DNA from 4 places in the Nonomuraea sp. NPDC048826 genome. Region 1 is predicted to be linked to each of the others. Evidence: riboswitches for the same ligand, from Rfam matches in the RefSeq annotation. Region 1 holds a riboswitch; each other region holds the start of a gene.

Evidence for each region. A riboswitch is a leader RNA that binds a small molecule or an ion and turns the genes downstream of it on or off. The one in region 1 is predicted to bind cyclic di-AMP.
Region 2: linked by a shared signal. The riboswitch ahead of ACGFI7_RS26105 (glycoside hydrolase family 25 protein) and the one ahead of ACGFI7_RS21670 (coiled-coil domain-containing protein) in region 1 are both predicted to bind cyclic di-AMP.
Region 3: linked by a shared signal. The riboswitch ahead of ACGFI7_RS18940 (CHAP domain-containing protein) and the one ahead of ACGFI7_RS21670 (coiled-coil domain-containing protein) in region 1 are both predicted to bind cyclic di-AMP.
Region 4: linked by a shared signal. The riboswitch ahead of ACGFI7_RS29750 (D-alanyl-D-alanine carboxypeptidase family protein) and the one ahead of ACGFI7_RS21670 (coiled-coil domain-containing protein) in region 1 are both predicted to bind cyclic di-AMP.

What each region holds. Positions count from the first base shown of each region.
Region 1 is NZ_JBICUQ010000005.1:719,521-726,956, forward strand. It holds gene ACGFI7_RS21660 (maleylpyruvate isomerase N-terminal domain-containing protein) at 1-18, shown strand, start outside; gene ACGFI7_RS21665 (DUF2716 domain-containing protein) at 24-1,331, opposite strand; gene ACGFI7_RS21670 (coiled-coil domain-containing protein) at 1,548-2,513, opposite strand; cyclic di-AMP (ydaO/yuaA leader) riboswitch at 2,519-2,658, opposite strand; gene galT (galactose-1-phosphate uridylyltransferase) at 2,724-3,806, opposite strand; gene ACGFI7_RS21680 (DeoR/GlpR family DNA-binding transcription regulator) at 3,803-4,582, opposite strand; gene ACGFI7_RS21685 (50S ribosomal protein bL37) at 4,735-4,812, shown strand; gene ACGFI7_RS21690 (TrpB-like pyridoxal phosphate-dependent enzyme) at 4,855-6,165, opposite strand; gene ACGFI7_RS21695 (LLM class flavin-dependent oxidoreductase) at 6,208-7,098, opposite strand; gene ACGFI7_RS21700 (uridine kinase) at 7,140-7,436, opposite strand, start outside.
Region 2 is NZ_JBICUQ010000007.1:261,372-268,807, reverse strand. It holds gene ACGFI7_RS26130 (family 20 glycosylhydrolase) at 1-1,104, shown strand, start outside; gene ACGFI7_RS26125 (cupin domain-containing protein) at 1,237-1,602, shown strand; gene ACGFI7_RS26120 (DUF4396 domain-containing protein) at 1,681-2,103, shown strand; gene ACGFI7_RS26115 (MerR family transcriptional regulator) at 2,121-2,498, opposite strand; gene ACGFI7_RS26110 (hypothetical protein) at 2,569-2,955, shown strand; gene ACGFI7_RS26105 (glycoside hydrolase family 25 protein) at 2,980-3,762, opposite strand; cyclic di-AMP (ydaO/yuaA leader) riboswitch at 3,773-3,907, opposite strand; gene ACGFI7_RS26100 (bifunctional polysaccharide deacetylase/glycosyltransferase family 2 protein) at 4,163-6,265, opposite strand; gene ACGFI7_RS26095 (hypothetical protein) at 6,886-7,436, opposite strand, start outside.
Region 3 is NZ_JBICUQ010000005.1:121,976-129,411, reverse strand. It holds gene ACGFI7_RS18960 (alpha-1,4-glucan--maltose-1-phosphate maltosyltransferase) at 1-172, shown strand, start outside; gene treS (maltose alpha-D-glucosyltransferase) at 245-1,945, shown strand; gene ACGFI7_RS18950 (phosphotransferase) at 1,949-3,289, shown strand; gene ACGFI7_RS18945 (DUF4328 domain-containing protein) at 3,286-3,984, opposite strand; gene ACGFI7_RS18940 (CHAP domain-containing protein) at 4,150-4,824, opposite strand; cyclic di-AMP (ydaO/yuaA leader) riboswitch at 4,838-4,977, opposite strand; gene glgB (1,4-alpha-glucan branching protein GlgB) at 5,313-7,436, shown strand, end outside.
Region 4 is NZ_JBICUQ010000008.1:441,629-449,064, forward strand. It holds gene ACGFI7_RS29720 (MerR family transcriptional regulator) at 1-391, opposite strand, end outside; gene ACGFI7_RS29725 (signal peptidase II) at 440-961, opposite strand; gene ACGFI7_RS29730 (family 43 glycosylhydrolase) at 1,063-2,532, opposite strand; gene ACGFI7_RS29735 (glycoside hydrolase family 43 protein) at 2,554-3,954, opposite strand; gene ACGFI7_RS29740 (hypothetical protein) at 4,155-4,601, shown strand; gene ACGFI7_RS29745 (DUF3817 domain-containing protein) at 4,607-4,825, shown strand; cyclic di-AMP (ydaO/yuaA leader) riboswitch at 4,912-5,043, shown strand; gene ACGFI7_RS29750 (D-alanyl-D-alanine carboxypeptidase family protein) at 5,055-5,960, shown strand; gene ACGFI7_RS29755 (DoxX family protein) at 6,044-6,418, shown strand; gene ACGFI7_RS29760 (VOC family protein) at 6,501-6,908, shown strand; gene ACGFI7_RS29765 (YdeI family protein) at 6,905-7,436, shown strand, end outside.

The sequences.
Region 1 (7,436 bases):
CCCTTCGTCCTGGGCTGACGGTGTCAGGGACCGAAGCTCCAGACGTTGCCGACCGGGCGCCCGCCGCGTCGGAGGACGATGCCGAGAAGCGCGGTCAGGTCTTCGTCCACGTACGCCAGGAGCTCCTCGCCGAAGACGCACAGGGAGGCTTCGCTCCAGTTGCCGAACGTGCCCATCCTGAGGTCCTCGGTGACCTGGACGACGTGTTCGTCGACCAGGTAGGCGTAACCCACCCAGTATGGCTGCCCGGGCCCACCGGCACGGAGTGGATCCGTGCGGGAGCCGCTGATGAACCACTTGAGACGGTAAAGCCGGTCCCCAGGTCGAGCGACCGCACGTACACCGCGCGCGATGATCCCTTCCACCTCGGCCAGCACCGGATCGTCCGAACGTTCGATGGCGCCGAGATACCAGGTTGCGGAGGCAGGAGGCTCGACGATGCCGCGATCGGCGGTCTCGTAGGTCACCTCGAACCGGGTCTCGAACCGCTTCCAGATCTCGTCATGCTCGGGTTCGGACAGGAGCTGCATGGTGGCCCGCTCCCTGGCCGGCTCGCCCGCGGGCGCCCAGCGGTAGGTGCTCACCCGGGTGATCTCATGGAAGCCCGTGGTGAGGTAAGCGGGCACCAGCGAGTCGGGTGCTTCGGCGACGAGATAGCGCGGCGTACGGGGCCGGAACCCGCGTAGATCACGCCCTTCGGCCCAGGCGGCCGCGGCTTGGAGCAGTTCGGGCCGGGGGCCGGTGATGCCTCCGACGGCCGCGAAGTCGGTGTCGCCCACGTGCTCGATCCAGAGCGCGTCCAGGATCCGCCCCTCGTGCTCCAGCACCAGGATCTTCATCTCCGATCCCGTCCTGCGGGCCATCCCGTCGGCCACCATCTCCGAGAGCGGCCGCCGCTGCTCGGGCGCGGCCGCGGCCTTGCGGAGCAGTCGCTCGAGTTCTCCGTAGCTTTCGTATCGTACGCGCATGCCCGGCCGGAGGGCTTCGGCCGACGGGACGTCCGCGATGCCGGCCGCGAGGACGGCGCGCATCGGCCCCGGGACGAACCCCGCGGCCCGCAGCGACGCGCCGAGCAACGGGGAGTCGTGGGCGTAGACCTTCCACTCGACCGGCTCGTGGCGCGCGGCGAAGAGGGCCTGCTGCCGACGGATCGACTCCGCCAGGTCGTCGCCGACCGGACCGGCGTGGTCGACGGTTCCGTGGGTGCCGTAGTGCGTGCGGACCAGCGACCCGTCCCGCTCGACCACGGCTCCCCACGGCGTGTCCCGCGGAACGATGCCGCGTAACTGGCTCTCGTAGACAGCCAGCAGGCTCTCGGCCACCTCAGCCACGTCGTCTGCCTCTCAGTTCTGATCACTCAGAGGCACTATCTCCTGTTTCAGCAACCCATGGCGCGGCACGAACGGGGTGGCGCGTCCGCGCGGCCCAAGGCACGCAGTGCGCCGATGGCGTCGACGGAGCCGCCGGGACAGGGGCAGCCGTGGTCTCGACGTGCCGCGCGGTACTGGCCTCTCGGTCGCCGATCCCGAGAAGCTCACCGGCTGCTTTCAGTGCATCGAGATGTGGACGTGGTCGAAGTGGTTCTCGGTGATGCTGCCGCGGTTGGACATGCCGCTCCAGCCCGAGCCGTGGTTGATGCGCTGCTTCCAGATCACGTACTTCACGCCCAGTTTGGCGCGGTTGCTGAGGGCCCACTCGGCGATGCGGTCGCCGAGTGCCGCGTTGCCCGCCGTCGGCATCGAACCGCCGGTGCTCATCATGAAGTCGCAGGCCCGGCCCAGTGGATGCTCTCCGCTGGAGCCGGCGCGGAAGCAGCCCACGCTGAACGGCAGGGCGAAGTTCTTCGCCAGCTCCGTCTTCATCAGCCGGGTGCGCGGCGTGATGTTGTCGGAGCCGGACGGGAGCTGCGGCGCCCAGCTGCCGTCGGAACGGCGGCCGGTGGCGAACGGCACCAGGTCCTCCAGCTTGCCCTGGATGTCCTTGATGACGTCCTCGGCGTCTTCGCGCTGGTCGGTCACCTCGGCGGCGTCGGCCTCGATCTCCTTGGCCAGCTTGGCCGCCTCGTCGACCGCCTTCTTCTTCTCGTCGCGGGCCGCCGCCACCTTGGCGACCATCGCCTGCTGCTCGGCCGTGAGCTGCTCCAGCAGGGCAGCGCCGCGGCCGTCGGGCAGCGTCATCAGGCTGGGCAGCCGCATGCCGCCGCCGTTCTGGTACTGCAGCCTGGCCAGGTCGGCGACCCGCTGCTCGGCGGTGTCGAGCGCCTTCTCGGCCGTGGCCAGCCGCTCCTCGGCGGCCTGCGCCGCCTTGCGGGCCTCGGCCAGCTCGACGCGCTTGAGGTTGTAGCGCTCGATCAGCTTGTCGACCTTCGCGTTGAGCTGCTTCAGCTCCTTGCGGAGCTGCTGCTCGCTGGGCTTGGGGTCCGCTGCCGCGGGCGCGGTCAGGACGGGGATGAAAGCCACCGCCGCGGCGGTGATGAAACCGATGGCATGGTGCGCGGGGGACGCTGCCGCCACGTACTGGGTCCTCTCCCTCTGCCTGCCGGGTTAGCTGACGGGTTCGGGCACGGGAGCAGTTCCCTACCACCGAAGTGGATTCACCCCAAGTGCGGTTGGGTCCCCGGCTCCCGGGCACTCGCCCGGGATTAGGCGTGACGCACGGTTACGGCCGTGCTCGAAGGCATATTAGTGGTAGATCACGGGTAATGCGACCCAAACAGAAATCCTTTAGTGATCTACCTGTGATCGAAGCATGCTGGCGGCTTCCTCGGGGAGCACGTCGTTGACGAACGCGCCCATGGCCGACTCCGATCCTGCCAGATACTTCAGCTTGCCCGGGGCCCGCCTGATGCTGAACAGCTCCAGGTGGAGGTAGGCCAGCTCACGGTCCTGCCGGACCGGCGCCTGGTGCCAGGCCGAGATGTACGGCATCGGCACCCCGAACAGCCCGTCCAGGGCCCGCAGCACCGAGGTGTAGAGCGGCGCGAACGCGGCCCGCTCGGCCTCCGACAGCGCGGCCAGGTCCGGCACCTGGCGATGCGGGTAGACGTGCACCTCGAACGGCCAGCGCGCGGCGGCCGGCACGAACGCCGTCCACAGCTCGTTGGCCGCCACCACCCGGATCTCCGCCTTCCGCTCCGCCTCCAGCACGTCGGCGTAAAGGTTGCGCCCCGGCCGCCGCTCCGCGTACCGCCGGGCCGCGCCGAGTTGCAGCTTGGTGCGGGGCGTCACGTACGGGTACGCGTAGATCTGCCCGTGGGGGTGGAACAGCGTGATGCCGATCTCCTCGCCCCGGTTCTCGAAGCAGAAGACCTGCTCGACGCCCTCCACCGCGGACAGTTCGGCCGTACGGTCGGCCCAGGCCTCCATGACCAGCTCCACCTGGTCGTCGGAGAGCCGGGAGAACGAGGAGTCGTGCTGTGAGGTGAAACACACCACCTCACATCGTCCCACCCCCGGCCGGACCTCGCTCAACCCACCGACATCCGCATAAGTCCCGAGATTTCCGGAGAAGGAGGGGAAGCGGTTCTCGAACACGACCACGTCGTAGTCGTACGCCGGGATCTCCGACGCCCGTGTGTCCGACGACGGGCACAGCGGGCACTCGTCGGCCGGCGGCAGGAACGTCCGGGTCTGCCGGTGGCCCGCCATCGCGATCCACTCCTCGGTCAGCGGGTCGTAGCGCAGCTCCGACGCCACCGGCCGCGGATCGAGCGGCCGCCGGTCGACGGCGCCGCGGTCGGCGCCGTCGCTCCGGTCGAAGTAGATGAGCTCCCGGCCGTCGGCCAGATGGGTGATGGTGCGCTTCACGCCGCCCCCTCCGCGATGATCAACTCTCCGGCCCTGTCGGCCAGCTCCCTGCGCGCCTCTTCCGGCAGCCCCGCGTCGCTGATGACCACGTCGGCCTCCGACAGCTCGGCGATGGTGCTGATGCCGACCGTGTTCCACTTGGTGTGGTCGGCGGGCACCACGAGCCGGTGCGCGGCGCCGATGAGCTCCCGGTCGGTCTCGGACTCCAGCAGGTTGGGCGTGGTGAACCCGGCGCGCACGCTCATGCCGTGCACGCCGAGGAAGAGCGTGTCGACGTGCAGGCGGCGGATCGCGGCGACGGCGACGGGGCCCACGAGGGCGTCGGAGGGGGTGCGCACGCCGCCGGTCAGCACGACCGTGCGGTCGGCGCGGGGATTGCGGTGGAAGACGTCGGCGACCGGCACCGAATTGGTGATCACGGTGAGCTCGGGCACGCCGATGAGGTGGTGGGCCAGTGACCACGTGGTGGTGCCGGCGGACAGGGCGACCGCGGTGCCGGGGCGCACGAGCTGCGCCGCGCGACGGGCGATGGCCTCCTTCTCCTGCTGCTGGCGGGCCGACTTGGCGGTGAAGCCCGGCTCCTCGGTCGAGCCGGGGCCGATGGCGGTGGCGCCGCCGTGCACCTTCTCCAGCAGTCCGCGATCGGCGAGCACCTCGAGATCGCGGCGGATGGTCATGTCGGAGACGCCGAGCTCGCGTACGAGATCGGCCACGCGGACCCCGCCCTTGCTGCGCACGCGTTCGAGGATCGCCTGCTGGCGTTGCTGTGCGAGCACGCCCCCGCTCCTTCCAACAGATTCCACCAAATTATGACACGAATATGTTGGGGATTGTGAGGTTGACCTGAGGCCTTGCCGGGAGGCGCCTGACGCGGGACGTTGGGTCGGACCCCGTACCCGTACATCGAGAGTCGTCGAGAGGAGAGCGTATGGCCAGGCGCGCTCGTAAGGGCAGGGCACGCAAGAAGAAGAAGGCCAACCACGGCAAGCGCCCCACCGCGCGCTGACGGACCCGGCCCGCCGCCCGCGACGCGGGCGGCGGGTCCTCGTCACACCGGCAGACCGCTCAGCGCCTCGTCGATGCGCTCCTGCGGCAGCGTGAAGTCCTCCATCTCACCCGACAGGTAGCGTTCGTACGCGGCCAGGTCGAAGTGGCCGTGCCCGCACAGCGCGGTCAGGATCACCTTCTCCTCCCCGGTCTCCTTGCAGCGCAGCGCCTCGGCGATGGTCTCGGCCAGCGCGTGCGTCGGCTCCGGAGCGGGCAGGATGCCCTCGGTCCTGGCGAAGCGCACCCCCGCCTCGAAGCACTCCTTCTGCGACCGGGTGACCGCCTCGAACATGCCCAGCTCGTACATGTGCGACAGCAGCGGCGACATGCCGTGATAGCGCAGCCCGCCCGCGTGGATCGGGTCCGGCACGAAGTCGTGGCCCAGCGTGTGCATCTTCATCAGCGGGGTGAGCCCCGCCGTGTCGCCGAAGTCGTACGCGTAACGGCCGCGTGTGAACGACGGGCACGCCGCCGGCTCCACGGCCCGGATGACCGGGTCGATCTTCCCGGCCAGCTTCTCGCGCAGGAAGGGGAAGACCAGGCCGGCGAAGTTCGAGCCGCCGCCGGTGCAGCCGACGATGACGTCCGGCATCTCCTCCAGCTGCCCCAGCGCCTCCTCACCGATCACCGTCTGGTGCATGAGCACGTGGTTGAGCACAGATCCGAGCGCGTACCTGGTGTCGTCGGCCGACGCGGCCGCCTCGACCGCCTCGCTGATCGCGATGCCCAGGCTGCCGGGGGAGTCGGGGTGCTCGGCCAGCACCTTGCTGCCGGACTGCGTCACGGATGACGGGCTCGCGTGCACGCTCGCCCCGTACACCCGCATCAGCGCCGAACGGTACGGTTTCTGGTCGTACGAGGCGCGCACCATCCAGATCTCGCACTCGAGGCCGAACTGGGCGCAGGCGAAGGCCAGCGAACTGCCCCACTGACCGGCGCCCGTCTCGGTGGTGAGCCTGCGCACGCCCTCCTGGGCGTTGTAGAACGCCTGCGGGACGGCGGTGTTCGGCTTGTGCGAGCCGGCCGGGGAGACGCCCTCGTACTTGTAGTAGATGCGCGCCGGGGTGCCCAGGGACCGCTCCAAGTTGCGGGCGCGCATCAGCGGCGTCGGCCGCCACAGCCGGTAGACGTCCAGCACCTCCTGCGGGATGGGGACGTACCGCTCCTGGCTGACCTCCTGACGGATGAGCTCCATCGGGAACAGCGGCGCCAGGTCATCGGGCCCGATCGGCTGCCGCGTCGCCGGGTGCAGCGGCGGAGGCGGCGGGACGGGCAGATCGGGAACGATGTTGTACCAGTTGCTCGGGATCATCGTCCCAGTCTGCTCCCGCCGCCGGTCCCGAATCCAGCCCTGTCAGGCGCCTCGCTCGGCCGCGACCTGGCGGCGGACCTCCGGCACGACCTCCTCGGCGAACCTGGTCAGCTGCTCCCGCTGGTCGCCCTCCGGCCACAGGATGAACGTGTCCATGCCGTAGGCCACCGCCAGGTCCGTCAGCTCGTCCACCCACTGCCCGGCCGGACCCTTGAGAAAGCCCTCGCTCGCGCCGCCGGTGATGGTGCCGTTGACGTTGTAGAGCCTGCGCGCGTCCCGGGGCCGCCGGCCCGCCTTCTCCGCGGACTCGTCGATGCGCGCCTGCAGCTCCGGCAGCCGTTCGGGCGGCGCCCACGACGAGGACGGCAGCCACCCGTCGGCCGCCCTGCCGGTGAGCGCCAGCGCCCGCGGCCCGCCCACCCCGAGCCAGATCTCCATCGGGTGCGCGGGCTTCGGCCCCGCCTGCGCCCCGGCCAGCCGGTAGTGCTCCCCGTCGAAGCGCTGGTTGCCCTCGCCGCTCCAGATCGCCCTGACGACCGCGACGGCCTCCTCCAGCGCGCCGATCGCCTGCCCCGGCGTGCGCCGCGTCCCCCCGTACGCCTCGATCGCGTCCCAGAACGCCCCGGCGCCCAGCCCCAGCTCCACCCGGCCGCCGCTGAGCAGGTCGAGGCTGGCCGCCGCCTTGGCGAGCACCGCGGGCCGGCGCATCGGCAGGCTCGCCACGTCCGGGAACACCCGCACCCGCTCGGTGGCCGTGGCGATCACGCTCAGCAGCGTCCACGTCTCGACGTAGCGCCGCTGGTAGGGGTGATCCTGCACGCCGACCAGATCCAGCCCCAGCCGGTCGGCCAGCCGCGCGTACTCCACCAGCGGATCATCGGCATACGGCACCAGGAAGTACCCGAACTCCAGCGGACGCCCATAATCGCTCATACCGCCCACTTACCCACGCCCTGACCCTGGACTCGGGCTGACTACGCCTCGACCGCGAGCCGATCCGGGTGATCCGCCCTCACCACCACGTCCGCGGCCTCCCTCGGCCGCACTTCGCGCTCGTACCTCTCGTACGCCGGCAACCGCCACCGCTCGTCCTCGGGCGTACGGCGCTCCAATGCCCCCGGCGAGAGCCACACGTGCACGGCCAGCTCGACCGGCAACCCCCGCCCCAGCAGCAGCGTGCCGTCGAGCAGCAACACCCCGCCGGCCGGCAACGTCCGGTACGGCACCCGGTAGGCCCGGTCGGCCCCGCTGTCCCACAGCGCGGGCAGCAC
Region 2 (7,436 bases), on a different contig from region 1:
CACGTCAACTCGGCGCTGCACTCCATCCCGCAGCTCAACACCCCGGGCGCGCGGCCGCAGCTCAAGCCGGGCGAGACCACCGTCCCGCACAATGGCACCGGCTCGGTCGGCTACTCCTCGCTGGACGCGCACAGCACGACCACGTACGAGTTCGCCCGGCACGTGCTGACCGAGATCGCCGCCATGACCCCGGGCCCCTACCTGCACATCGGCGGCGACGAGGCGTTCGTGACCAGCCACCAGGACTACGTCAAGATGGTCGACGCCTTCACCGAGGACGTGCGCGCCCTGGGCAAGACCGTCGTCGGCTGGAACGAGTACGCCGGCACCGCGCTGCCGCGGGACAACGCGGTGGTGCAGTTCTGGAACGGTGACCGCAACGCCGTGGCCGCCGCCGTGAACGGCCGCGGCGCCGACGTCGTCCTCTCCCCGGCCCCGCACGCGTACGCGCCGCAGAAGCAGGACTCGCGCCAGCCCGACGGCGGCACGTGGGCGTGCGGCGGGCCGTGCGGCCTGGACCGTCACTACAACTGGAACCCCGGCACGTACATCCCCGGCATCCAGGAGAGCAGCGTGCTCGGCGTGGAGGCGGCGGTGTGGGGCGAGTTCATCCGCCGCGTCGAGCAGGCGCAGTACTACGCCTACCCGCGGCTGATCGCCACCGCCGAGGTCGGATGGACGCCTCAGGACCAGCGGGACTACGCCGACTTCAAGAACCGCCTGTCGGCGATCGGCGGCAGGCTGACCGTGCAGGGCACGAACTTCTTCCCGACCGCCGACGTGCCCTGGCGGCTGGAGATCCTCGGCACTTCGGTGAACGCCCGGGCCGGCATGCCTACCGGCGCGTCGTGGACCCTCACCGCGCCCGGCCACACCGCCGCCGGCCTCGAGGCGGTCGTCACCTGGAGCGACGGCACCGAGGAACCGGTGACCCCGGCCACCGCCAGGGAGGGAAGCATCCCCGGCATGCGGATCAACGCCGCGTTCACCGTGACCTCGGCCAGGACGTTCAGCCGGCCCGGCACGTACACCGGCACGCTGACGGTGCGCACGCAGGGAGGTGCGCCCGTCACCGGTGACCTGACGGTCACCGTCAGGGGCTGAGGCCCGTCGTGGAAGGCCCGGCGGCTCGCGGAGCGGGTAGCGCGAGCCGCCGGGCCGACTTTGAGGTTTATGTCAGCGTTCGTCCTGGCAAGAGTCATACGCAGCCTGAACCGCGAGATACAGGAGCCGACCGTGCACCATTTCGCGATCGCGACCGAGGCCGAGGAGAGCGACGACTTCCGCCGGGTGCTGTGGACCGGAACGAAGACGCAGGTCGTCACCATGACGATCCCGCCGGGCGGGGAGATCGGCGAGGAGGTGCACGAGGACACCGACCAGCTGCTCGTGTTCGTCTCGGGCGCCGGAGAAGCCCGGGTCGCCGGCGAGACCCGTCCGGTGAAGCCGGGAGACCTCGTCGCCGTTCCCGCGGGCGCCCTGCACAACTTCGTCGCCACCGGCCCGGACCCGCTTGTCCTCTACACGGTGTACGGTCCGCCCGAGCACGCCGACGGCGCCGTCCACAAGACCAAGGACGAGGCCGATCGGGTCGAGCAGTAGGGCGGGCACGTGTCCGCGCACCACTCACACCCTTCGGAACCAGGCGGCCACGGGACCCGCCAGGGGGCGACCTGGGGGATGGCCGTCTCGGCGACGCTGCACTGCCTCACCGGCTGCGCCATCGGCGAGGTGCTCGGCCTGGTGATCGCCACCGCGCTGGGCTGGGCCGTCATGCCGTCCATCGCGCTGGCCATCGTGCTGGCGTTCTTCTTCGGCTACCTGCTGACCCTGCTGCCGCTGCGCCGGGCCGGGGTGAACTGGGGCAGGGCCGTCAAGCTGGCGCTCGCCGCCGACACCGTGTCGATCATCGTGATGGAGATCGTCGACAACGCCGTCATCGTGGTCATCCCCGGCGCGATGGAGGCCGGACTCACCTCGGGACTGTTCTGGGGGTCGCTGGCCGTGGCGTTCCTCGTGGCCTTCCTGGTGACGACGCCGGTCAACAAGTGGCTCATCGGCCGCGGCGGCGGTCACGCCGTGATCCACGAGTACCACCACTGACGACGCCGGCCCGGGAACTACAGGGACAGCCCGGTGGGGAAGCGGCAGTCGCCGGATCGGCAGTCGGTGAGGCTGCGGGCGGCGAGGTCGCGGGCCCGGGCCAGCTCGGCGATCTTGGCGTCGAGGCGGCCCACCACCGCCTCCAGCCGCCACCGCTCGCTCGCGCACGTCGCGCCGCCCGCGTCGTGGGAGCGCAGGGCCCCGGCCACCTCGTCCAGCGTGAAGCCCAGCTCCCGCAGGGCCTTGGCCGCGCGGATCCTGGCGACCGCGGACTCGTCGAACTCGCGGTAGCCCGACGGCCTGCGCCCGGCCTCGGGCAGCACGCCGCGGCGCTCGTAGAAGCGGACCGTGTCCACGCTGACCCCGGCCGCGCGGGCCACCTCGCCGATCTTCACGCCGCTCTCCCTTGACTCTGGACCTAAGTCCAGACTTTACGCTCCGGGAGAGACGGAAGGAGAGCACATCATGGACGATCCACTGATCGTGTGCGACATGACCACCGCCCGCGACACCCCCGAGGAGCGGCTCGCCGAGTACGGGCGGCTGTTCGGCCGGGCGCTCACCGGCAGGGAGCGGACCGGGGAGGGCATCCGGTTCCGGCTGCGCGCCGAGGACGGGCTGGAGGAATGGGTACGGGACCTCGCCGCCCGGGAGAAGGCGTGCTGCGCGTTCTTCTCCTTCGAGGTCACCGCGACGGGGGACGAGGTCGTCTGGGACGCGGCCGTGCCCGACGACGAGGCCGCCCGGGCGATCCTGGAGGAGTTCTACCTGCTGCCGGAGACCTCCGTGACCGACCCGGACGGCCTGCGCCGGCGGCTGGAGGACCGGGGACTCCGGTTCCACGGGTCCTGACCCCCGCCGGGTGGCCCGCGGGGGTCAGACCGGGCGGCCCAGGGCGCGGAGCTGGTCGGGCGTCAGCGCGGAGACGTTCTGGTCGATGGGCGAGTCGGAGTACTGGTGGATGGTCCAGGACTTCCAGTCGGCCGGCGGGGTGACCTGGCCCTGGGGCTTGCTGTAGTGGGCCACCCAGAGCGGGTACTCCGCCAGCCCCGCGCCGTAGGTGTCGGCGAAGTGCCAGCCGCTGTAGAACATCGGCTTGACCCCCGTCTTCTTCTCGACGTGCGACAGCCAGGCCTTGGCCCAGGCGTTCACCTCGGCGACGGACCGGCCGTCGGTCGTCTCCAGGTCGAGCACCAGCAGGTCACCGGGCTTGCCGGGCTGGGAGTCGACGGCCGACAGGAAGTGCTCGGCCTCGGCGATCGGGTTGTTGCGCGGGTGCCCGTAGTGGTACGCGCCGCGTACGATGCCCTTCTTGTCGAGCTCCTGCCAGTGCCGGGCGAAGGCCCGGTCGCGGAAGCTCGTGCCCTCGGTGGCCTTGATGATGCCGAACTCCGCCGGGCTCGTCGCCCAGTCGTGGTTCGGCTGGTAGTTGGAGACGTCCTGGCCGTACGTGAGCGTCGCGGCCCCCTGCGGGGCGGCGGCCGGGTTCGGGTCGACGGGGGAGGCGGCGTAGCCGGCGTGGCCGGACGTGGCCGCGATGGCGGTGCCGGTCACGCTGGCGACGGCGGTGGTGCCGGCCAGCAGCGCGGCGGCGGCGGCGTAGGCGAGGCGGTTGCTGGGACGGTACCGCAGAGCTGCGGCAAGCCGAGGCTTGGGCATACGGGATGACTCCTTGCTTCCATGCCGCCTACCGGGTTAGCTGACGGGTTCGGGGTTGGAAGTCCCCTACGGACTTTGGCGTCCGATTCACCCCAGAGAAGTGGGTCCCCGGCTCCGCGTGTCGCGGACTCGGCGGCCGTGCGCCGCCCTGGCGGGAGGGGGATCCGTCAGGACGAACGCACGGTCCGGTCAATCGAAGCGGCGACGATGTGGCAGTCACCGCGAATGCCCAAAAGGTATATATGTGGATAAAAATATTGCAAGTATGACATATCGGATTTTGCCTGGCTTGGTGGGGGTTGGGCACGCTGGATCCCCTGTGGGCATGGGGATGCGCGGGTCTGAGTAAAATCTGCCGCCCATGCCCTATCACGCCCGGTCCCGCCGGGTTCGCGGCCTGTCAGCGGGCCGCGAAGATGCCCTGCCTGCGCACCGTGTGCCAGCCCAGCCGCACCCCCAGCAGAGCCGTCGCCACTGACTGGAACACCACCAGATACATGAGCTGCCGGTACACGAACTGCTGCAGCGGCAGCACCCACAGCGCCGCCACCCGCTCCCCGTCCAGGCGCAGCGCGTACCAGCCGGCCGCCGCCTGCACCAGCACGAACCCCGCCCACACCGCCACCGCGGGCAGCGGGTCGCCGACCACCGAGTGGTAGACGGCCATCAGGTCGACCACCGGCGCCAGCAGCGGCAGCAGCACCTGGAACAGCGCCAGATAACCCAGGCAGCGACGGCCGAACGGGCCGGGCTCGACCACGGCGCGGCGGTGCTTCCACATCGCCTGCATCGTGCCGTAGCACCAGCGGTAACGCTGCCGCCAGAGCTGACCCAGGCTCGCGGGCGCCTCCGTCCACGCCAGCGCGCGCTCCTCGTACACCACCCGCCAGCCCGCCCGGCACAGCGCCATCGTCAGGTCCGTGTCCTCGGCCAGCGTGTCGGTGCTCACCCCGCCGAGCGCGACCAGCGCGGCCCGCCGGAACGCGCCCACCGCCCCCGGCACCGTCGGCATGCAGTCGAGCAGCTCGAACGCGCGCCGGTCCAGGTTGAAGCCGATCACGTACTCGATGTGCTGCCAGCGGCCGATGAGCCCGCGCCGGTTGCCCACCTTGGTGTTGCCGCTCACCGCGCCCACCCGGGGATCGGCGAGCCGGCGCACCAGATGCCCGATCGTGCCGGGCTCGAACACCGTGTCGCCGTCGACCATGACGAGGATCTCGTGGCGGGCGTGCCGGATGCCGGTGTTCAGCGCGGCCGCCTTGCCGCCGTTGGCCTGCCTGATCACCCGTACGCCCGGCAGCCGGGGCGCGGCGGCGGCCTCGGCGGTGCGGTCGGTGGACCCGTCGTCCACCACCAGCACCTCCACCGGGCCGGGGTAGGCGGTCGACACGAGCGAGCGCACGGTCGCCGCGATGCCCGCCTCCTCGTTGTACGCGGGCACGATCACACTCACCCCGGGCGGCCGGTCCTGCCACCCGTCGCGGCCGACGCCCCGGGAGCGGCGGGCGTGCACCCGGGCCAGCACCACCAGGAGCAGCAGCCTGGCCAGCGTCAGCACCCCGGTGGCGAGCAGCACCCACCACAGCGCGGCCGTGAACGCGTTCGCCCCCCGCTGCGCCAGGCCGAGCGCGGCGCCGGCGATCCGCTCCGACTGCCCGGCCGGGCGGTGCGCCGACGGCATGCCGAGCGCGGACGTCAGCGTCTCGGCACGGTAGCCCGCCCGGTCCAGCCGATCGAGCAGCCGGTCGACGGCCTCGACCGTCTGGGCACGGTCGCCGCCGGAGTCGTGCATCATCACCACCGCCCCGCGTCCCCCCGACGGGAGCGCGGCCCGGACGATGCCGTCGGCGCCCGGCCTGCGCCAGTCCTTCGTGTCGAGATCGGCCAGCGCGACCAGGTAGCCCTCGCGGCCGAGCATTCTGAGGCTGTCCCACTGCTCGCCGGTGATGGTGGCGGGGGTGGAGGAGTAGGGCGGGCGGGCCAGCGTGGTGTGCAGGCCCGTGGCCCCGGCCAGCGCCTTCTGGGTGAGGTTCAGCTCCAGCTCGGCCCGCCAGGCGGGGACCGCGGCCAGGTCGGGATGGGTGTAGGTGTGGTTGCCGAGCTCGTGTCCCTCGGCCACGATCCGGCGGGTCAGCTCCGGGTCGGCGGCGATCTTCGAGCCGACCGCGAAGAACGTCGCCTTCGCGTCGTGCTCCTTCAGCACGTCGAGCAGGCGCGGCGTCCACGCGGGATCCGGCCCGTCGTCGAACGTCAGCGCCACCGTCCGGGGCCGCGGGCGGGCGCTGGACGGTCTGTCGCGGGTCAGGTTGAGCACCGGGCCGCCCTGGCGCAGCGGCTCCAGCCAGGCCGCCGGGTCACCGCCGCCGGGCGCCGGGCCGGTCTCCCCGACGACGTTCTTCACGAAGCCGTCGAGCGTCAGCGCGCACCCCACCAGCGCCACCCCGGCCAGCAGCATCAGCCAGTGCCCCGACGGCTCGGCGCCCCGCACCGCCCGCCGCCTCACCCGCCGCCGCCCACCCTCCCCCCGAGGATCCGCGTCACGGCGGGAGCCGGGCCCCCGCACCGCGCCACCACCACTGGGCCCGAACGACGTGCTGTGCCCGGAATCCCCCGGATGCACGGACGCCCGCCCCCGATCCGAGCCTCGACCGGCGGCACGCGGAGGCACAGGCGCAGGCCCGCGCCCGGAGTTCCCAGACGGTACGGCTGCCGGGCCGCGTTCAGGGTCCCGGCCGGGGGTTCGAGGGGGCACGGGTGCCGGGCCGCGATCCGGGGCGCGGCCGGAGCTCCATGGGTGCGCGGGCGCTGGGCCGGGTTCGGCGTCGCGACCGGCAACCCATGGGTGGGCGGGCGTCGACGCTCGTTCAGCGTCCGGGCCGGGGGTCCGTGGGAGCGCGGGTGCCGGGCCGTGTTCGGGGTCTCGGCCGGAGGGCCGCGGGGGCACGGGTGCCGGGCCGTGTCCGGAGGCGCGTGAGGGGGCGGGCGTCGACCCGTGATCAGGGTCTCGGCCGGCAAGCCATGGGGGAGCGGGCGTTGACCCATGATCCAGGTGTTGGGACGGCGTCCCCGGGACGGACGGTAGGTCCGGCTCCGGGGTGGGACGGCGGCGGCGCCGGGAGGGGGTCACGCCGGGGCTCCCGTGGCCGTCGGGTCCTGGGTCGGGGAGGGCTGGCCGGTCGGGTCGGGCTCCTGGGTCGCGGTCGCCTCCGGGGAGCGGGGCGGCAGGGTGTCGCGGGCCGAGCTGGGCTCGGGCTCCACGGCCCGCCCGGTCTCATGGCGCGTGGCGGGCTCGGTCTCCGGCGGCTCGGACGTACGGGACGGCCGTGCGGACGTGGAGGATGGCCGGGCCGACGGGCGGCTGGAGCGCGTCCGGGAGGGCGCGGCCGACGTGCGGCGGCCGGGGTCGCGCCAGGAGGCCGACCGGGACGGCGCCCGCCGGGTCCTGGACGGCGTGGCGGACGGCTCGGCCGGGTCGCCGGAAGGGACGGCGTCGTCGGTGCCGCCGGTCGGCGGGCTCGCGTGCCGCCCCGGCCAGCCGTCGACGGACAGCGGCGTGTCCGCGAGCACCGCGCCGACGAGCGTCGCCGTCAGCGCCAGGACGAGCGTGCTGACCACGACCGCGCCCACCGTGAACCACCTCCTCCGCCGGCCGCTGTGGTCGACGAAGACCGCGC
Region 3 (7,436 bases), 600 kb from region 1:
GGCCACTGTCGACCTCGACCTGCCTGCCCTCGGGCTCGACTGGAATGCCGAGTTCGTGGTGGACGACGAACTGTCGGGCGAGTCGTACCGTTGGAGGCAGAGCAACTATGTGCGCCTCGACCCTCACATCCAGCCGGCCCACATTCTCACCGTACGAGCCTCGCCACGGTAGAACTGAACTCAGCGGGGAGTCTTCAACTGTGTGTGCAAGCGCCTCCCTCATGAGCACCCGAGAGGAGAGCTCATGAGCTCCACACCCATTCCCAACACCTTCGACGACGAGAAGCCGCGCGATCCGCACTGGTATCGGCGGGCCGTCTTCTACGAGGTGCTGATCAGGGGTTTCGCCGACTCCAACGGCGACGGCACGGGCGACATCCGCGGCCTCATCGACAAGCTCGACTACCTCCAGTGGCTCGGCGTCGACTGCCTCTGGCTCCTCCCCCTGTACGAGTCGCCGCTGCGTGACGGCGGCTACGACATCGCCGACTTCATGAAGATCCTCCCCGAGTTCGGCGACCTCGGAGACTTCGTGCGACTGGTCGAAGAGGCGCACAAGCGCGGCATGCGCGTCATCGCCGACCTGGTGATGAACCACACCAGCGACGCCCACCCCTGGTTCCAGGCCTCACGCCACGACCCCGAGGGGCCGTTCGGCGACTTCTACGTCTGGTCAGACACCGACACGCGCTACTCCGACGCCCGGATCATCTTCATCGACACCGAGACGTCCAACTGGACCTACGACCCGGTGCGCGGCCAGTACTACTGGCACCGGTTCTTCCACCACCAGCCGGACCTCAACTACGAGAACCCCGACGTGCAGGACGCGATGCTGGAGGTCCTGCGCTTCTGGCTCGACCTGGGCATCGACGGGTTCCGGCTGGACGCGGTGCCCTACCTGTTCGAGGAGGAGGGCACCAACTGCGAGAACCTCCCCAGGACGCACGAGTACCTCAAGCGGGTGCGGGCCGAGGTCGACCGGCTCTACCCGGACCGGGTGCTGCTGGCCGAGGCCAACCAGTGGCCGTCGGACGTGGTCGAGTATTTCGGCGATCCGGTGGGCGGCGGCGACGAATGCCACATGGCCTTCCATTTCCCGCTCATGCCGCGCATTTTCATGGCGGTCCGCAGGGAGTCTCGTTACCCTATTTCCGAAATTTTGGCCCAAACGCCGAAAATTCCGGAGAACTGCCAGTGGGGGATTTTTCTCCGCAACCATGATGAGTTGACCCTCGAAATGGTGACGGACGAAGAACGCGATTACATGTACACCGAATACGCCAAAGACCCTCGTATGCGGGCGAACGTCGGCATCCGTCGCCGGCTGGCTCCCCTGCTGGAGAACGACCGCAACCAGATCGAGCTGTTCACCGCCCTGCTGCTCTCGCTCCCCGGCTCACCGGTGCTCTACTACGGCGACGAGATCGGCATGGGCGACAACATCTGGCTCGGCGACCGCGACGGCGTCCGCACCCCGATGCAGTGGGACCCCGACCGCAACGCGGGCTTCTCCGACTGCGACCCCGGCCGCCTCTACCTGCCGGTCATCATGGACCCGATCTACGGCTACCAGGGGCTCAACGTCGAGGCCCAGCAGAAGAACGCCGGGTCGCTGCTCCACTGGACCCGCCGGATGATCGAGATCCGCAAGCGTCACCCGGTCTTCGGGCTCGGCGAGTTCACCGAGCTCAACTCCTCCAACCCGAGCGTGCTGGCGTTCGTGCGCGAGCTGGGCGACGACCGGATGCTCTGCGTGAACAACCTGTCTCGCTTCCCTCAGCCGGTGGAGCTCGACCTGCGCAGGTTCGTCGGCGTCTCGCCCGTGGAGACGATGGGCGGCGTGCCATTTCCCCCAATTGGGGAACTTCCGTATCTTTTGACGCTTCCTGGGCATGGGTTCTACTGGTTCACCTTGCCACCGGTCCGCACCCAGGAGGAATAGGACGTGCTGGACGAGCTCCTTGCCGCATGGATCGCCCGCCAACGCTGGTTCGGCGGCAAGGGGCGCCCGATCGACGCGCTGTCGATCGAGTCCGACGTCGTCATCCAGGAGGGCGACCCGAGCCTGCGCCACCTGGTCGTGGCGGTCCGGCAGGAGGGCTCACCCGAGCGCTACCAGCTCCTGCTCGGCCTGCGCAGGGAGCTGCCCGACACCCTCACGCACGCCTTCATCGGCCCGTACGCGGCGGAAGGCGCGGAATGGGCGGCCTACGACGCCGTCCACGACCACGAGCTGACCCACTGGATCCTGGAGTCGATGGCGGGCGACGGCGGCCGGGCGGGCGTGCGGTTCAGCCACCTGCCGGGCGTCGAGATCGACACCTCGCAGCGCAGCATCGTGCTCGGGGCCGAGCAGTCCAACACCTCGCTGGTCTTCGGCGAGGAGTACATCTGCAAGCTCTTCCGCCGGCTCGTCCCCGGCGTCAACCCGGAGCTGGAGATCACCACCGCGCTGGCGGCCAGGCAGGCTCCGCACATCGCGCAGCCGTACGGGTGGATCGAGACCGACCTCGACGGCACGCCGACCACGCTGGCGATCATGCAGGAGTACCTGTCGAACGCCACCGACGGCTGGGACCTGGCGCTGACCAGCGTGCGCGACCTGTACAACTCGATGCCGGAGCTGTCCGCCGGGGAGGCCGGCGGCGACTTCGCCGCCGAGGCGAGCCGGCTCGGCGCGGCCACCGCCCGCGTCCACCACGAGCTGCGCGAGGCGTTCGACACCGGCGTGCTGGACGCCCCCGAGGTCAAGCGGATGATCGAGGACTTCCGGCGGCAGCTCGGCCAGGCCGTGAGCGAGGTGTCCGAGCTGCGCGAGCACGCGCCCGTCGTGGAGCGGGCCTACCACCGGGCCGAGGAGCTGACCTCCGAGGTGCACGTCCAGCGGGTGCACGGCGACTACCACCTGGGCCAGGTCATGCGGACCACCACCGACTGGGTGGTGCTCGACTTCGAGGGCGAGCCAGGCCGGCCGCTGGCCGAGCGCCGCGCGCTCTCCTCGCCGCTGCGGGACGTGGCGGGCATGCTGCGCTCGTTCGACTACGCGGCCAGGCACCTGCTGGCCGGCCACGCCGAGGCGAGCCGGCTGGAGGCCAAGGCCGAGGAGTGGACCAAGCGCAACAGGGCCGCGTTCCTGGAGGGCTACGCCGAGGGCGGCGGCGTGATCACGCCGGCCGACGCGGCGCTGCTGCGCGCGTTCGAGCTGTCGAAGGCGGTCTACGAGGTCGGGTACGAGGCCCGCAACCGCCCCGCGTGGGTGTCGATCCCGCTGGCCGCCTTCCGCTAGGCGGCCGGGCTCCCGTACGGCGGCGCCGGGGACGGGGGCACGGGCGACAGCGGCGCCGCCCGGCGGGCCTCCTGCGCGTTGCTGATGCGCAGCACCACCAGGGCAGCCGGCACCGCCGCCATCAGCATCAGGACGCAGCTCACCGCGTCGAACCTGGCCGCCGACGCCATGGACTCCAGCTCCTGGGCGTTGAAGAGCAGCCGTGCGGCCGCCCACGTCACCCAGTTGCCGATCAGCCAGAGCGTCCACCAGAGCGTGACCAGCCTCGAACGCGGCCAGGGGTCGTTCGGGTTCCCGTGGCTGGCGCTCCAGATGTCGTCGACGATCTGCTTGGGGAACCAGAGACTGATGATCGGCACGAACCACGCGAAGATCGCCCAGGGCCGGGCATGCCGCTGCTCGTCGGGCGCGATGATCTCGGCGTTCGCCCGTACCCGGAACATCCAGATCAGGAAGGCCACGGCCGTGAGGACGTAGACGCCGATCTCCACCATCCCGGACAGGGCGTAGAGCGCGTCGCTCGCCTCGGCCTCCTCCAGTGTGGCGGACATGGGGTCGGCGACCACCTGGTCGATGAACGCGGCCCGCTGCAGGTCGATCACGATGGCGCCGAGCCCGACGACGGAGTCGAGGACGAGCCCGCCGACGGCCAGGAAGGCGACCCCGCGGGCCGGGCGTAACGGTAAGGGATACACGATGACCTCTCAGAGGCTGGGGGGTGAACAGCCCGCCAGTCTCGCAGCTCCCCGTGCCAGGGCGCCCCCGGTGGCCGATCCGGGGCCCATCCGTGATCGTCCCGCGACACACGACGATCCGGCCAGGAAGTCCTGACCGGATCGGCGGAGTGAGGTGTGGTCGGCTCAGGCGGCGTTGTACTCGGGGTAGCCGTAGCCGGTCACGTGGCCCTTGGGCCGGACCCGCTCCTCGACCTTGCCGTTGCCGGTGTTGCCCTCGATCGTGGTGATCGTGCCGTCGCCGTTGTCCTTCTTGACCAGGCCGACGTGGTCGATCGAGCTGATGCTCTTGCTGCCGCCCCAGTCGAAGAAGACGACGCTGCCGGGCTTGGCCTCGCCGCCCCAGCGGCCGTTGTTCGCGAACCACTGGGCGTAGGTCACGGTGTAGGCGTCCCAGCCCACCGTGGAGCGGGCGCCGACCTGCTCGCCGACCCAGGACACGAACATCGCGCACCAGGGGGCGTTGGCGTACATCGCGGGCGTGCCGCCGCCGTCACGGGCCAGGGTCTCGGCCGCGCGCGGGGAGGACATGTACCACTGGTGGAACTTGGTGCCGCCACCGGTCGCGTCCTCGGACACGCCGATCTGGGACTCGGCCACCCGCAGGAGGGTCTGCGCGCTGACGGGCTTGGCCTGGGTCCGCTGCTGCTGGGCGGCGGCCTGCGGCTCGGCCGGGGTGGTGGTGGCGGAGGCGGCGGTCGCGGCGGCTCCGGTGAACGCCAGGCCCAGCGCCAGCGTGGCGCCGACGGCCAGACGGGAGGCGGTCGTGGGGATGCGGTCGATCAGATGCTGTGCGGCCATGCTCTCGGATTGCTCCTTGCTTCCATGCCGCCTACCGGGTTAGCTGTCGGGTTCGGGCGTGGAAGTGCCCTACGGTCGAATACGACCGATTCACCCCAGATGGAAAGGTGGGTCCCCGGTTCCGCCCGACGGCGGATTCGGCGGCCGCGCCGTGCTCCTGCACGGAGGGCGCGGTCTCGGCAATACATCGGCAACGCGCGAGGGCTTTACCTGAAAGCGCTGGTCAAGCGCGTGCCATCGATGTACTCGAAGGTAATCGGCGAGCAAGGGGCAAGGCAAGTGCCCTACCGGCCCGCACGACGCGATCCCCGATCCCATAGGGGATCCCGGACCGATTTTTTACCTTGGGACGCAGCCCGGACGGGGTGGGCACCCACGGCTTCTCCTCCCGATAAACCCAAGATTCCGCACATTCGGTGATTGGCGTGGTGAATGCGGGCAGTGCCAGAGATGGACGGTCGCCATAGGGCAGTGTGGGGAGTATGCCGATGAGGACAGAGCTCGACCGCCTCGCGGGCGGGGCGCATCACGATCCGCATTCCGTGCTGGGTGCCCACCCGGGCGCGGGCGGGGTGACCTTCCGTGTGCTGCGCCCGCTCGCCGAACAGGTCCGCGTGGTGCTGGAGGACGGCACCGCGCACGATCTGAAGCACGTGGCCCACGGCGTGTTCGAGACCACGGTCGCCGGTTTGGACAAGGTTCCCGCGTACACCGTGAGCGTGCGCTACCCCGGCGGTGACGCGCACGAGGCGCGCGACCCGTACCGGCACTGGCCCACGCTGGGCGAGGTGGACCTGCACCTGATCGGCGAGGGGCGGCACGAGCGGCTCTGGGAGGTCCTCGGCGCCCGCGTGATGGAGCACCAGGACGTGCGGGGCACGGCGTTCGCCGTCTGGGCGCCCAACGCCCGCGGCATCCGCGTGATCGGCGACTTCAACCACTGGGACGGCACCGCCCACCCGATGCGCTCGCTGGGGCGCTCGGGCGTGTGGGAGCTGTTCGTCCCCGGCATCGACGCCGGCGAACGCTACAAGTACCAGGTGCTGGGCGCCGACGGCGTGTGGCGCGACAAGGCCGACCCGATGGCGCGCAGGACCGAGCTGCCGCCGCAGACCGCCTCGGTCGTCGAGCGGTCCGACCACGTCTGGCAGGACGAGGAGTGGATGGCCCAGCGGCAGGACAGGCAGCCGCGCAACGCCCCGGTGAGCATCTACGAGGTGCACCTGGGCTCGTGGCGGCCCGGCCTGTCCTACCTGGAGCTGGCCGACCAGCTCTCCGAGTACGTCGCCGACCTGGGCTTCACCCACGTGGAGCTGCTGCCGGTGGCCGAGCACCCGTTCGGCGGGTCGTGGGGCTACCAGGTGACCTCCTACTACGCGCCGACCGCCCGGTTCGGCAGCCCCGACGAGTTCCGCGTGTTCGTGGACCGGATGCACCAGAAGGGCATCGGGGTGCTGCTCGACTGGGTGCCCGCGCACTTCCCGATGGACGACTGGGCGCTGGCCCGCTTCGACGGCACCCCGCTCTACGAGCACGCCGACCCGGCGAGGGGCGAGCACCCCGACTGGGGCACCTACGTGTTCGACTTCGGCCGCCGCGAGGTGCGCAACTTCCTGGTCGCCAACGCCGTCTACTGGCTCAAGGAGTTCCACATCGACGGCCTGCGGGTGGACGCGGTGGCCTCGATGCTCTACCTGGACTACTCGCGGCGCGAGGGCGAGTGGACGCCCAACGTCTACGGCGGCCGGGAGAACCTCGACGCGGTCGAGTTCCTCAAGGAGATGAACTCCGTCTGCTATCGCGAGGCGCCCGGCATCATGACCGTGGCCGAGGAGTCGACCGCCTGGCCGGGGGTGTCGCGGCCGGTGCACCTGGGCGGGCTCGGCTTCGGCTTCAAGTGGAACATGGGCTGGATGCACGACACGCTGGAGTACCTCCGGCACGAGCCGATCTTCCGGCAGTACCACCATCACCAGATGACGTTCTCGCTCATCTACGCGTACTCGGAGAACTACGTCCTGCCGCTCTCCCATGACGAGGTGGTGCACGGCAAGGGCTCGCTCATGGGCAAGATGCCCGGCGACGAGTGGCAGCGCTTCGCCCAGCTGCGCGCGCTGCTGGCGTTCATGTGGGCGCATCCGGGCAAGCAGCTGCTGTTCATGGGCGGCGAGTTCGGCCAGGGCTCGGAGTGGTCGGAGGAGCGCGGGCTCGACTGGTGGGTGCTGGAGTTCGACGGCCATCAAGGCGTGCAGAAGCTCGTACGCGACCTCAACCGGTTCTACAAGCAGACCCCGGCGCTCTGGGAGCAGGACACGCGGCCCGAGGGCTTCCGGTGGATCGACGCCGACGACGCGCCGGGCAACACGTTCTCGTTCGTCCGCTACGCCAAGGACGGGTCCGCGGTGGCGTGCGTGGTCAACTTCAGCGGCGCGGCGCACGAGAACTACCGGCTCGGTCTCCCGTACGCGGGTCAGTGGACGGAAGCGGTCAACACCGACGCCTACGAGTACTGGGGCAGCGGCGTGGGCAATCTGGGCTCGGTGGAGGCGGTCGAGCAGGCGTGGCACGGCCTGCCGTACTCCACGACGCTGCGGGTGCCGCCGCTGGGGGCG
Region 4 (7,436 bases), on a different contig from region 1:
CGCCGTCCGTGTCGCCGTCTGTGCCGCCGTCCGCCGGAGGGCGGACGGCGTCCAGGTAGGCGGCGATGGCGTCGCGGTTGCGGGCCAGGCAGTCGATGCGGGCGGTCATCCGGTCGCGCTGGCGCTCCAGCGTGGCGATCATCTCCGGCGGGGCGTCCGGCAGGTGGATCTGCCCGGGGTGGTCGAGGCAGGGGAGGATCTGCTTGATGATGCGGGTCGGCAGGCCCGCCTCCAGCAGGCCGCGGATCTGCATCACCCGGTCGACCTGGCTCTCGTCGTAGTCGCGGTAGCCGTTCGCGGCCCGGGACGGGGCGATCAGGCCCTGCTCCTCGTAGTAGCGCAACAGGCGCGGGGGTGTGCCGGTGCGCTCCGACAGCTCGCCGATCCGCATATGATCACTCGACCTTCACATGGATGTGATGCCGAGCATACCGGCGTGCTACGTCCTCGGCCGCTCGGCGGCTCCCGCGCCGTCGAGCGGGATGCCGCGCAGGGTGAGCAGCACCAGCACGACGCAGCTGACGGTGAGCGCGATGTCGGCCACGTTGCCGACGAACAGGCCGCCGTAGTCGATGAAGTCGACGACGTGGCCCCGGGCGAAGCCGGGCGGCCGGAACAGGCGGTCGAGCAGGTGGGAGAAGGCGCCGCCGAGCAGCGCGCCCAGCACGACGGCCCACGCCCGCGAGCGCAGCCGCCGCCCGGTGTAGAGGATGCCGGCCACGGCCCCGGCCGCGATCAGGGTGAACACCCACGTCGCGCCCACCCCGATCGAGAACGCGGCGCCGGGGTTGAACAGCAGCCGGAACTGGATCACCTGGGGGATCACCGTGATGCGCTCGCCGTCGGAGAGCACCGAGACCGCCCACAGCTTGGTGAGCTGGTCCGCGACGAGGACCAGGCCCGCGAGCGCCAGCATCCGGCCGTAGAGCCGCCCGCCCGTGGCCGTTCGTCCGATCGGCACTCTCCACCTCGCCTTCCGTGGGCTGGGCCCCAATCTAGTGGAACCGGACGGCGGCCTCGCCCGCCCGGCGCGAGGGCAGCCCCCGCGCCGGGCCGGGCCCGTCAGGAGACGGTCCACTGCTGGGCGTTGTTGCCGCTGCAGGTCCACTGGCGCACCTCGGCGCCGGGGGTGGTGACCCACTCGTAGTCGTCCAGGCAGAGCCCGCTGTGCCGGTTGGTGAGGGTGGAGTAGCCGCCGCCCGCGGACGTGATCCGCCACTGCTGGACGGCCAGGCCGTTGCAGGTCCACTGCTGGACCGGGGCGCCGGCCGCGGTGCCCCAGTCCTTGTCGTCGAGGCACAGGCCGCTGTGCCGGTTCGTGACGGTGGACCAGCCGTCGGCGGCCGGGGTGATCACCCAGTCCTGCGCGGCGAGCCCGTTGCAGGTCCACTGGCGCACCTCCGCGCCGGGGGTGGTGACCCAGTTGTAGTCGTCCAGGCACAGGCCGCTGTGCCGGTTGCGGATCCGGACCGTGGTGAGGGCCGGCTCACCCGAAGGACCGGGGATCACGGTCGAGGTCGAGACCGGGACACCCAGGTTGGGGGTGCCGTCGGCGTTCCAGGAGATCTTCTGCACCCGGGTGGTGCGGGTGGTGCCGCAGCCCTGGCTCGACGAGGAGTTGGCGTGGTAGGCGATCCAGGTCTCGGTTCCGTCGGGGGAGGTGAAGAACGAGTGGTGCCCGGGGCCGTAGACGCCGTTCGCGTCGTTGCGCTGGAAGATCGGACCGGCGGACTTGCTCCAGGAGGCGGCCGACAGCGGGTCGCCGCCGCGGTACTCCAGCATGCCGAGCTTGTAGTTCGGGCCGTTGCAGTGGCTGGCCGAGTAGGTCAGGAAGGTCCGGCCGCCGCGCTGCAGGGCGAACGAGCCCTCGTTGACGGCGCCGTTCTGACGCTCCCAGTCCAGGGTCGGGGCCGAGATCCGGGTGCCGTACGCGCTCGCCGTCCAGGGGTTCGCCATCGGCGCGATGAACAGCGACTGCAGGCCGTCGGACGCGAACGCCGAGAACGTCATGAACAGGTTGCCGTTGAGCTTGAGCAGGCTGGCGTCGATCGCCCAGCCGTTGTTCGGCATCAGGTTGACGACGCCGCGGATCGTGTAGGGGCCCATCGGGTCGGAGCCGGCGCTCTCGGCGACGTGCGTGCGGCGGGGCAGGCTGCCCTGCTCCACGGAGTAGTACAGGTACCACCGGTTGCCGACCATCTCCAGGTGCGGCGCCCACATGGTGGTGCCGCCGGTCCGTACCACGACCTGCTCGGGCGCGCTGCGCAGCCCGGCGATGGTCGCCGAGCGGCGCATGACGACGTCGGAGTTCCACGTCGTGGCGACGTAGTAGTAGAACCCGTTGTACTGCACCAGCGTCGGGTCGGCGCTGTTGGGCGCCGGGACGACGGGGTTGGTGAAGGACGGGCCGGGCGCCGCCGCGGCGGGGCCGGTGGTGACGACGGCCGACACGGCGATCGCGACGACGACGGCGACGGCGACGGCGAGCAGGAGGATCCGCCGCGCGGCGCGCGGCAGGGAAGCTGTTGACACGAGCACTCCTCGGGGGATGAGTCAGGAGCCGACGCGGAAGGTGGCGTCCTGGCGGAACCCGGCCGAGCCGTCGTCCGGGTCGATGCGCAGCAGGTAGCCGCTGTGCCGCAGGTAGCGGTCGGGGAAGTTGGCGGACCGGAACGACGCCCAGGAGCCGTCGGCCAGTCCCGGCACCCGGTGGAACGTCGCGTCGGCCCTGAACTGCGCCGTCCCGTCGTCCGGGTCGAGGCGCACGGCGTAGCCGCTGTGGCGCAGGTAGCGGCCGGGGTCGCTCACCGAGCGGAAGGACACCCCCGCCGCGTCGGCCAGCCCGGGGACGATCCGCCACTGCTGGTCGGGGTACGGGTCGAATGGGTACGGGTCGATCCGGGCCACGTAGTTCTGGTGGCGCACGTACCGGTCGGGGAAGTTGTACGACTTGAGCCGGTTCCAGGCCGGCGCTCCCCAGCGGCCGAGCAGCGCGGCCTGCTCCGCGGCGGTGATGGGCGCGATGGTGGCGTGTTTGGAGTTCAGCGGCTGGGTGTAGGCGCGCTGGTTCAGCACGCTCCACGATCCCGACCCGAGACTCGCCGTCGACCAGGCGTAGAACTCGCCGTTGACCGGGGAGTAGGAGTCGCCCCACAGGTAGGCGGTGCCGCTCGTGTTGGACTTGACCAGGATCGGCGCCTCGATGCCGCCCCCCTGGCGCAGCGGGCCGGTGTAGGTGGTGAAGCTGCGCGGGGTCAGCGTGGCGGAGCGTGCCCCGTACAGGTTCCCGTCGTCCATGTTCTTGTAGTAGAGGTACGCGGTCCCGCCGTCGACGAGGACGGTGGCGTCGAGCACGTTCGGCCCGGGGTCGAAGAACACCTGGGGCGCGCTGACGGTCCGGAAGTCGCCGGTGTAGTTGACCATGAACACGTCGCGGCCGCCGTCGCGGGCCGAGTAGACGATGCCGTACTGGCCGCGGGCCTGGTCCCAGAACGCCTCCGGCGCCCAGGTGTGGGTGGCCATGGTGTGCATCCTGAGCCGGCGGTAGTCGGTGAACGAGGTCAGGTCACGCGAGTCCCACACGTGGATGTACTGGTTGTTCTGGGAGAAGTCGGTGCCCTTGAGGTCGGTGGCCAGCACCACGAAGGTGCCGTCCTGCTTGCGCAGGATGTACGGGTCGCGCAGGCCGCCGGTGCCGGCCGTGGGGGTGACCACGGGGTTGTTCTGGTTGAGCGGGGTCCAGTTCAGGCCGTCAGGGCTGACCGCCAGGTGCAGGCCGTAGTCGGCGCCCTGCTGGGTGGGCGACTCGGTGAAGTAGCCCATGACGTACGCGTCGTAGGCGGCGGCCGACGCGGCGGGCGGGATCGCGACCAGCCAGCCCAGGGCGAGCAGGACGGCGACGGCCGGCGCCGCGGCCCTGCGGAGACGGCGGCGCGGAGAGGGGGGAGTGTTCATCGAAGGCGTGGGCCTCTCATGCGAGATGCAGTGTTAGCGCTAACATTTTGCTGCGGTTTCGCTCCTTCCGTGACCTTGTGGAGGGATGTGTGCCAAGTGTTAACGCCAACACAACACCCGTCAAGAGGACTTGTGAAGGAGCCCGACCTTCAGGGCATCTGAAGCTTGCGCTAGGCTTCAGTCACCCTGAAGGTTGGAGGATGAATGTGAGGGATCACGTCCTGCTGTCCGTGCACGTCCTGGCGGCCATCGTGTTCGTCGGGGGCTCGGCCGTGGCGGCGAGCCTGTTTCCCCGGTACGCCCCGGTGACCGGACCGTCCGGCGGGGACGAGCGCAACCCGGCCGTGGCCGCCGCCCTGCACCGCGTCACCCGCGGCTACAGCCTTCTCGGGCTGCTGGTGCCCGCCGCCGGGATCGTCATGGCCCTGCTGCAGGGCCGGATGGGGGAGCTCTGGATCACGCTCTCGATGGTGCTCACCGGCGTCGCGGCCGTCCTGCTCGCCACCCAGATCCACCCGCGCCAGCGTGACGCGCTGCGTGACCCGGACGACGGGAGCCGCCTGCGCGCGCTGTCCATGCTGGCCGGGCTCTACAACGTGGTCTGGGCGGTCGTGGTGGTCCTGATGGTCGTCCGGCCGGGAGCGTGACGCCGGTGACCCTCCTGCGGATCGGGGCCGTCGCCGAGGCTCTCACCCTGGCGGTCCTGCTCGTCAACCTCGTCACCGTGCACGCCGAGACGATCACCTCGCTCGTCGGTCCGCTGCACGGCGCGGCCTATGTCCTGGTCATCTGCGCGGCGGCGCCGGGCGCCCGGATGCTGGCGTGCATCCCGGTGGTCGGCGGGCTGCTCGCCCTGCACAAGGCGGTTTGAGGCTCGAAATCCCATTTGTAGCTTTTGTCGGATTGCATTACCTTGAGGCATCATTTGCCCAGACCGTGCGTTGCCCTCCCCCGGGGAGCGCACGGCCGCCGAGTCCGTTCGCGGAGCCGGGGACCCATCCCTTGGGGTGAATCGGCGCAGCACGCGCCGTAGGGCACTTCCACGCCCGAACCCGTCAGCTAACCCGGTAGGCGGCATGGAAGCGAGGAGCAATCCCCTCATGCACGTCACCCACCGGCTGAGCGGCCCGCTGCTCGGCCTCGCCGTCGCCGCCGGGGTCGCCACCGCCGGCACCACCGCAGGCACCACCGCCGCCCAGGCCGCCCCGGCCGTGAGCGCGGCCGCCGTCGGCACCCGCGCGGCCGACACCCCTGCGGTCCTGGCCCAGGCCGCCTACCTCGTCGACGCCGGCACCGGCGAGGTCCGCTTCAGCAAGGAGGCCGACCAGCGCAGGCCGGTGGCCAGCCTCACCAAGATGATGACCGCGTACGTCGTGCTCCAGCGGGCCGCGCCCACCGACAAGGTGGAGGTCAGCGCCGCCGACGTCCGCTACGCCGCCGGCGGCGGCGCGGCCGTCGCCTACCTGCGCGCCGGCGACACGCTCACCGTCGAGGACCTGCTGTACGGGCTCATGCTGCCCTCCGGCGCCGACGCCGCGCACGCGCTCGCCCGCGCGTACGGGCCGGGCGTCGACGCGTTCGTGACCGAGATGAACGCCACCGCCCGCCGGCTCGGCATGAACGACACGGCGTACGTCAACGCCGACGGCATGCCCTACGGCGGCGGCGGTCACTCCACCGCCCGTGACCAGGCCCGCCTCGCCCAGGCGCTGCTGGAGAACCCCACGCTGGCCAAGGTCACCTCGACCCGCTACCACACCCTCCCGGCCACCTCCGAGCACGGCGCGTACTCCTGGAGCAACACCAACCGCCTGCTCGGCAGCCCCGGCGCGCTCGGCGTCAAGACCGGCTTCACCCGCGCCGCCGGCTACACGCTCGCCTTCGCCGCCGAGCGGGGCGGCAGCCGCCTGGTCGGCGTCCTGCTCGGCGAGACCAGCTCCAGCCGCCGCTTCCAGACCGCCGAGGCCCTGCTCGACTGGGCCGGCAGCACCGCGGCCCAGCGGTAGCCGGACAGGGTGGCGGACCGGCCAGGCCCGGCACCCTCTACAGTCCTGTCTGACCTTCGTCTCACGCTGGAACAGGACCCCTCATGGACTTGGCATTGTGGATCGTCGCGGGCCTGCTGGCCGCCGCCTTCGGCGTGGCCGGCCTGATGAAGCTGATCCAGCCCAAGGAGGCGCTCGCGGCCGTCGGCCTGGCCTGGACGGAGGACTTCCCGGCGGGCGCGGTCAAGGGCATCGGCGCCCTGGAGGTGCTGGCGGCGCTCGGGCTGATCCTCCCGGCCACGTTCGGCGTCGCCCCGGTCCTGACGCCGCTGGCGGCCGCGGGCCTGGTCGCCGTCATGGTCGGCGCCGCGGTCACGCACGGCCGGCGCAAGGAGTATCCGGCGATCGCCGTCAACGTGGTGCTGCTCCTGCTGGCCGCCTTCGTGGCCTGGGGACGGTTCGGGCCGTACGCCTTCTGACGAGAGCCCCGGTCGGATCCGTTGAGGAACCGCATGTTCCTCAACGGGTCCTAAGGTGGTGATCAGACGAAAGGAGCGGCACATGCTGCGAGGACCCGCCACCATCAACATCTGGGCCGACGACCTGGAGGCGGCGAAGAACTGGTACGCCGAACTGCTGGGCGTCGAGCCGTACTTCGAGCGTCCCGGCAACGGGCAGCCGGCCGCCTACTACGAGTTCAGGATCGGCGACCGCCAGACCGAACTCGGCCTGATCGACCGCGCGTACGCCCCGCCGCAGGCCGCGAAGGAGCCCGGCGGAGCGCTGCTGCACTGGCACGTCGACGACGTCGAGGGCGCGCTCGACCGGCTGCTCGCCATGGGCGCGACCCCGTACGAGCCGCTCACCGAGCGGGGGCCCGGCTTCGTCACCGCGTCCGTGGTCGACCCGTTCGGCAACGTCCTCGGCATCATGTACAACCGCCACTACCTGGAGGTCCTGGGCGGATGATGCACTTCGCGGACGCCGCCGCGTGGGAGGCGTGGCTGGCCGAACACCACGAGGACGAGGGCGGGGCCTGGCTGCTGATCGCCAAGAAGGGGTCGCGGGTCGAGGCGCCGACCATCGGCGAGGCCCTGGACGTGGCGCTCTGCTACGGCTGGATCGACAGCCACCGCAAGTCGTACGACCAGCACTGCTTCCTGCAGCGCTACTCGCGCCGCCGCAAGGGCAGCCCCTGGTCGCGGGTGAACGTCGAGCGGGTGGAAGCGCTGACCGCCGCCGGCCGGATGCGCCCGCCAGGGCTGGCCGAGGTCGCCGCGGCCCGCGCCGACGGCCGATGGGACGCCGCCTACGCCGCGCAGCGCGAGGTCACCGTCCCGGACGACCTGGCCGAGGCGCTGGCCGCCGAGCCGGAGGCCGCCGCCCGCTTCGAGTCGCTCGGCAAGACCGCCCGCTATCAGGTGATCCTGCCGCTGCTGAAGGCCAGGACCCCGGCCGGGCGGGCGGCCCGGCTGCGCAAGGCGGTCGACGGCCTGC